DNA from 2 places in the Streptococcus mobilis genome. Region 2 is predicted to be linked to the other one. Evidence: predicted binding sites of a transcription regulator. Region 2 holds the regulator's gene; the other holds the start of a gene.

Region 1 (3,422 bases), 150 kb from region 2:
CGGGGTTGCCCTTCAAGTCGTTTATATCGCCTTGGTAACACCTGGTGGTACCGTATCTGCCGATGTGCGTGCCATCTCTTACATCGGTGTTCCTCTTGCTATCTTGTTTGTGCATGCCAATAACATCACAGATGAAGCAGGAATCGCCGCAGCTGCAGCTCCAATCGGTGCAGCCGTTGGGACAATCGGTACAGTTCTTTTCTACGGTACCGCTACTATGAACTTGGTATGGCAACACATTGGTTGGAAAGCCGTTGAAGAAGGAAACTTCAAAAAACTCTACGCAGTTGACTGGGTTTACCCTTGGATCTCTCATTTCCTCTTCTCTTTCCTTCCAACAATGATTATCACCAAATACGGTGAAAACATGGTTGATTTGATGAAACAATACCTTCCTATGGATGGTTACTGGATGAAAGCCCTCTTTACAGTCGGTGCTCTTCTCCCATGTGTCGGTATTGCCATCTTGTTGAAACAAATTGTTACAGAAGCAACTGACTTCATTCCATTCTTTGTTGGATTTACCTTGGCGAAATCTCTCGGATTGAACTTGGTATCCAGTGCCGTTGTTTCATTAATCTTTGCAGTAATCTACTATGAACTTGAAGTGATCAAATCGATGAAAGCTGCTCCAGCCGGAGTGGTGGACCAAGACGATGATGAGGAGGATATTTAAAATGGCTGATAGAAAGAAAATTTCAAAGAAAACATTAGCAAAAGCATTCCATCATTGGTATTATGGTCATTTGACTTGTTTCTCTCAAGAACATATGCAAACCTTCGGGTACTTGACTTCTATGCTTCCAATCGTAGAAGAAATGTATGACACAAAAGAAGAACAAAAGGATGCTATGCAAACCTATACGGCCTTCTTCAACACTGAACCACAACTTGGATCTCTTGTTGTAGGGATCACAGCTGGTTTGGAAGAAGCGCGTGCAAACGGAGATGCAGTGGATGGCGAAACCATCAACGGTATGCGTGCCGGTTTGATGGGACCAATCGCTGGTATTGGTGACTCATTGGTCGTTGGTACCTTGATTCCAGTTCTCTTGGGGATTGCCCTTGGCCTTTCTAAAGGTGGTAACGTCGCTGGTGCCCTCTTCTACATCGTCGTATGGAACCTCTTAGTCTACTTTGGTATGCGCTTTGCCTTCTTCAAAGGTTACCAATTAGGGGATAAAGCCGTTGAATTCCTTGTAGGACCAAAAGGACAAGCTCTTCGTAAAGCGATCAGCGTTGTCGGTGGTATGGTTATCGGTGCCGTAGCAGCTACTTGGGTATCTGTTACAACAGCCCTTCAATTCAAGAATTCTGAAGGAAAAGTCTTCTTGAACATCCAAGAAAAGATCGATGGTGTTTATCCAGGTCTCTTGACAGCAGCCTTCATCACCCTTTGCTGGTGGTTGATGTCTAAGAAAAAAATTTCACCAAACAAAGTTATGTTACTTCTCGTTGTAGTTGCTTTGATCGGTGTTGCCCTTGGTATCTTCGACCCACATCTTAAATACTAAGGAAAAGAAAAAACGAATTTGCTAGTAGGAGTTTTTGAGAATGAAGTGAATTGACCTCCTTTACTTGCACTTCATTCTCAATTTTTATCAGGAGGAATCCCATGGTTACAAAACAAGAACTTGTCAATGGATATGAAACAGAAATCAAGTACCAACGCCACATGCTTGAAAACCTTGGTCGTTGGTTCAGCTTACTCTTTATCATTGCCAGTATTGGTGTGGTATTGATCTATCTCTTTCACAAAAGTTTCCTCCCACTCTTGATCCTCGGGATTTTACTAGCCTTGGTTGGAATTTTAGGCATGATTGTTTTTGGATATGGCATCTACCGCGGGCGGATCAATCTTCAAAAAGTGATCGACGATTTCAATCAAAAATTGACAATTTTAAATTGATATTTTAGAAACATCTCATCTATTTTTGAGGTGTTTTTTTCTTGACTATTTCTGACCAAGTGATACAATAGAAACATAAGTTAGCACTTACGTATAGAGAGTGCTAAAAACACGTATGGAGGAATGAACATGTTAAAACCATTAGGAGACCGTGTGGTCTTAAAAGTAGAAGAAAAAGAACAGACTGTTGGAGGTTTTGTCCTCGCCGGTGCGAGCAAGGCTGATACAAAAACAGCTGAAGTAGTGGCCGTTGGTGAAGGTGTGCGTACCCTAAGTGGCGAACTCATCGCCCCAGCTGTAAAAGCAGGAGATCACGTTTTGGTTGAAAGCCATGCAGGAATTGAAGTGAAAGATGGGGAAGAAACCTACACCATCGTTGGAACAGCGAACATTCTTGCAATTGTAGAGTAAGAGAAGAAAGAGGTAAGAGAAATGGCAAAAGATATTAAATTTTCATCTGATGCACGTTCTGCAATGGTCCGTGGTGTCGATGTCTTAGCAGATACAGTGAAAGTTACGTTGGGCCCTAAAGGTCGCAATGTGGTTCTTGAAAAATCATTTGGTTCACCCTTGATCACAAATGATGGGGTGACCATCGCAAAAGAAATCGAATTGGAAGACCATTTTGAAAATATGGGTGCTAAATTGGTGTCAGAAGTGGCTTCTAAGACCAATGATATCGCAGGTGACGGTACAACAACTGCAACGGTTTTGACTCAAGCCATCGTCCGTGAAGGAATCAAAAACGTCACTGCAGGTGCTAATCCAATTGGCATCCGTCGTGGGATTGAGACTGCTGTTGCAACAGCAGTAGAAGCTTTGAAAAACAATGCGATCCCAGTATCGAGCAAGGAAGCGATTGCTCAAGTAGCTGCTGTGTCTTCTCGTTCTGAAAAAGTCGGTGAGTACATCTCTGAGGCCATGGAAAAAGTTGGCAAAGATGGAGTTATCACGATTGAAGAGTCTCGTGGAATGGAGACAGAACTGGAAGTCGTTGAAGGAATGCAGTTTGACCGTGGTTACCTTTCACAATACATGGTCACTGATAATGAAAAAATGGTGGCAGACCTTGAAAATCCATACATTTTGATCACTGACAAGAAGATTTCAAATATCCAAGAAATCTTGCCATTGTTGGAAAGCATTCTTCAAAGCAACCGTCCACTCTTGATCATCGCTGATGATGTCGATGGCGAAGCTCTTCCAACACTTGTCTTGAACAAGATCCGCGGTACCTTTAATGTCGTAGCTGTCAAGGCACCAGGATTTGGAGATCGCCGCAAAGCCATGCTAGAAGACATTGCCATCTTGACAGGTGGTACAGTCATTACAGACGATCTTGGTTTGGAATTGAAAGATGCAACCATTGAAGCACTTGGTCAAGCAGCTAAAGTTTCAGTCGATAAAGACAGTACTGTCATTGTCGAAGGTTCTGGTAACCCAGAAGCGATCGCTAACCGTGTGGCTGTTATCAAGTCACAAATCGAAACCACAACCTCTGAGTTTGACCGTG
Region 2 (3,422 bases):
TTAGCGAAGCCGAGCTTGTTTTCAGGGCTTCAGTTTTGGAAGGCTAAAAAAACAGCTGTAACGACTCCCTCTTCTTCTAAGAAAAAGGAAGAAAAATCAGATTTACCAGCCGTTTCGACAAAAGACTGGCAGTTGATCTTGGTCAATCGTGACAATGTGAAGCCTGAGCTGAACCCACAATTGACAGATGTGGATGCTATCAAAGTGGATAGTCGGATTGTAGAACCAACTCGTCAATTCTTAGAAGCAGCTCGAAAAATTGCCCCAGAAGAAACCTTGATATCAGGCTATCGAAGTGTGGCCGAACAAACAGAGCTCTATAATGAACGTGTTGCGCAACTAGAGGCTAGTGGTCTTTCGCATGAAGAAGCTGAAAAGCAGGTGCAGACTCAGGTACAGGTCCCTGGTGCTAGTGAACACCAGACGGGACTTGCGATTGATATGAGTGTCGAAGCTGGCCAAAGTGATGAGTTGGGCATGCAGCTGGCTGCCATCGCACCGCAATATGGCTTTGTCCTTCGCTACCCAGATGGGAAGAGCAACATCACGGGAGTGAATTTTGAGAATTGGCATTTCCGTTATGTTGGCGTAGAAAATGCTCAGTATATGGCCAAGCATCAGCTAGTATTGGAAGAATATATTCAACTCTTGAAAAAAGCTGGCAAATAAGAGGAGATTCACTTCTCTAGGTCTTAAGAATGATTTTTAGCACTCTTGAAAAAAGAGTGCTAATTTTTTGGATTTTTCTCTTGACTTTCTTTTGGATGGGTGTATAATAGAATCATGGTTTAGCACTCAAGTGTTTAGAGTGCTAAAAAATGAAAGAGAGGTGAGGTCATGGTTACAGAACGTCAAAATGAGATTCTCAATCTTGTTGTCGATATCTTTACCAAGACCCACGAACCAGTCGGTTCAAAAGCGCTACAAGATGTCATTCAATCCAGTAGTGCGACCATTCGAAACGACATGGCTGCCCTCGAAAAACAAGGCTTACTAGAAAAGGCCCACACTTCGAGTGGCCGCATGCCTAGTCGAGCTGGTTTTCAATATTTTGTTCAGAACTCGCTTGATCTAGAGTTAATTGATGAGCAAGATGTCTACCAGGTGGTGAAAGCCTTTGATTTCGAAGCCTTTAAGTTAGACGATATCTTGGATGCTACGGCCAAGTTACTAGCCCAGATGACGGGTTACACCGCAGTGATTCAGGATGTTGAACCGACACGTCAGCGCTTGACTGGTTTTGAGATTGTTCCATTATCCAACCACGATGCCTTAGCAGTTCTGACCTTGGATGAATCAAAACCTGTCACCGTCCAGTTTGCCATTCCAAAGAATTTCTTAACCAGTGACTTGGAAATCTTCCATCAGCTGGTTCAAGAACGCTTCATTGGAAATACAGTTTTGGATATCCACTACCGCTTGCGGACGGAGATTCCACAGATTGTACAGCGCTATTTCAAGACGACAGACAATGTGCTGGATCTCTTTGATTACGTCTTCTCGCAACTGTTTCAAGAACTGGTTTTTGTAGAAGGAAAGGTTTCATCCTTAACCTACGCCGATCTTCAGACCTATCAGTTCTTGGACAATCCCCAACATGTAGCTCTCGAGTTGCGAGGGGGAATGCCAGAAGACCAAATGACCCAGATCCTGGTTGCAGAATCCCAAGAGAAGGCCTTGAAAAATGTGACGGTCATTAGTCACAAGTTCCTGGTTCCTTATCGTGGGATGGCCCTCATGCATGTGATCGGTCCTGTAGAGATGGATTACAGGCGTGTGATTAGCCTGGTCAATGTCATCGGACGGGTACTGGTTATGAAGTTGACGGATTACTACCGCTACCTCAATAGCAACCATTATGAAGTAAATTAAGACCAAATGAAAGGGGTGTATGCCTTGACAGAAGATATTAAAAAAGAAGACGTGAAAGAAGAAGTTGACCAAACAACTGAAGAAGTTGTAGAGGAAAGCAACCAACCTTCTGAGTTAGAAGAAGCACAAGCGCGTGCCGAAGAATTTGAAAATAAATACCTTCGTGCTCATGCAGAAATGCAAAACATTCAGCGCCGTGCCAATGAAGAACGTCAACAATTACAAAAGTACCGTAGCCAAGATTTGGCAAAAGCGATCTTACCATCACTTGACAACCTCGAACGTGCCCTTGCCGTAGAAGGATTGACAGATGATGTGAAGAAGGGCTTGGAAATGGTCCAAGAAAGTTTGGTACATGCTCTGAAAGAAGAAGGAATCGAAGAAATTCCAGCGGACGGAGCCTTTGACCATAACTACCACATGGCTATCCAAACCTTACCTGCAGATGACGAACATCCAGCAGACACTATCGCACAAGTCTTCCAAAAAGGCTACAAACTCCATGACCGCATCCTACGCCCAGCCATGGTAGTGGTTTATAACTAGTCTGCCTTGTCCGAAACGACACTAAACTATGAAAGAAAGATAAGACGCAAGCCGGAGGCTTGCAAGGAATATATTTCCCGCCGTGGTGAAAGTTTCAGTAGCTTGTGCTACTGAAACAGGGGATTTTTGAGACAGTAGGCTCAAAAATAAGTGATGAAATCCCGAAGGGAGTTGCTCACGTCCCCACCACTTAAGGGAAATATCAAAAAAGGAAGAAAAACTTAAGGAGAAAAACATATGTCTAAAATTATCGGTATTGACTTAGGTACAACAAACTCAGCAGTAGCAGTTCTTGAAGGAACTGAATCAAAAATTATCGCAAACCCAGAAGGGAACCGCACAACTCCATCTGTAGTTTCATTCAAAAACGGTGAAATCATCGTTGGTGATGCTGCAAAACGTCAAGCAGTCACAAACCCAGATACCATCATCTCTATCAAATCTAAGATGGGTACTTCTGAAAAAGTTTCTGCTAACGGAAAAGAATACACTCCACAAGAAATCTCAGCTATGATCCTTCAATACTTGAAAGGTTACGCTGAAGATTACCTTGGTGAAAAAGTAACGAAAGCAGTTATCACAGTTCCAGCTTACTTCAACGATGCGCAACGTCAAGCAACTAAAGACGCTGGTAAAATCGCTGGTCTTGAAGTAGAACGTATCGTCAACGAACCAACTGCAGCAGCTCTTGCTTATGGTTTGGATAAGACTGATAAAGAAGAAAAAATCTTGGTATTTGACCTTGGTGGTGGTACATTCGACGTATCTATCCTTGAATTGGGTGATGGTGTCTTTGATGTATTGGCAACTGCAGGGGATAACAAACTTGGTGGTGATGACTTTGACCAAAAAATCATCGACTACATGGTTGAAGAATTCAAGAAAGAAAATGGTATCGACTTGTCAATAGACAAGATGGCGCTTCAACGTTTGAAAGACGCAGCTGAAAAAGCGAAGAAAGACCTTTCTGGTGTCACTTCAACACAAATCAGCTTGCCATTCAT

What was found. Region 2 encodes HrcA, which represses chaperone genes, less so after heat shock. Its sites were predicted from a motif close to TTAGCACTCNNNNNNNNNGAGTGCTAA; they were not measured.
Region 1: groES (co-chaperone GroES) is a predicted target of HrcA. The motif match lies at 1,990-2,016, and genes of this name have one in related genera.

Annotation. Positions count from the first base shown of each region.
Region 1 is NZ_AP041823.1:2,040,650-2,044,071, reverse strand. Features, by position in the region: gene AC6IZR_RS09825 (PTS mannose/fructose/sorbose/N-acetylgalactosamine transporter subunit IIC) at 1-676, shown strand, start outside; gene AC6IZR_RS09820 (PTS system mannose/fructose/sorbose family transporter subunit IID) at 660-1,514, shown strand; gene AC6IZR_RS09815 (hypothetical protein) at 1,616-1,909, shown strand; gene groES (co-chaperone GroES) at 2,039-2,320, shown strand; gene groL (chaperonin GroEL) at 2,342-3,422, shown strand, end outside.
Region 2 is NZ_AP041823.1:1,895,400-1,898,821, reverse strand. Features, by position in the region: gene AC6IZR_RS09145 (M15 family metallopeptidase) at 1-669, shown strand, start outside; gene hrcA (heat-inducible transcriptional repressor HrcA) at 838-1,872, shown strand; gene grpE (nucleotide exchange factor GrpE) at 1,897-2,418, shown strand; gene dnaK (molecular chaperone DnaK) at 2,656-3,422, shown strand, end outside.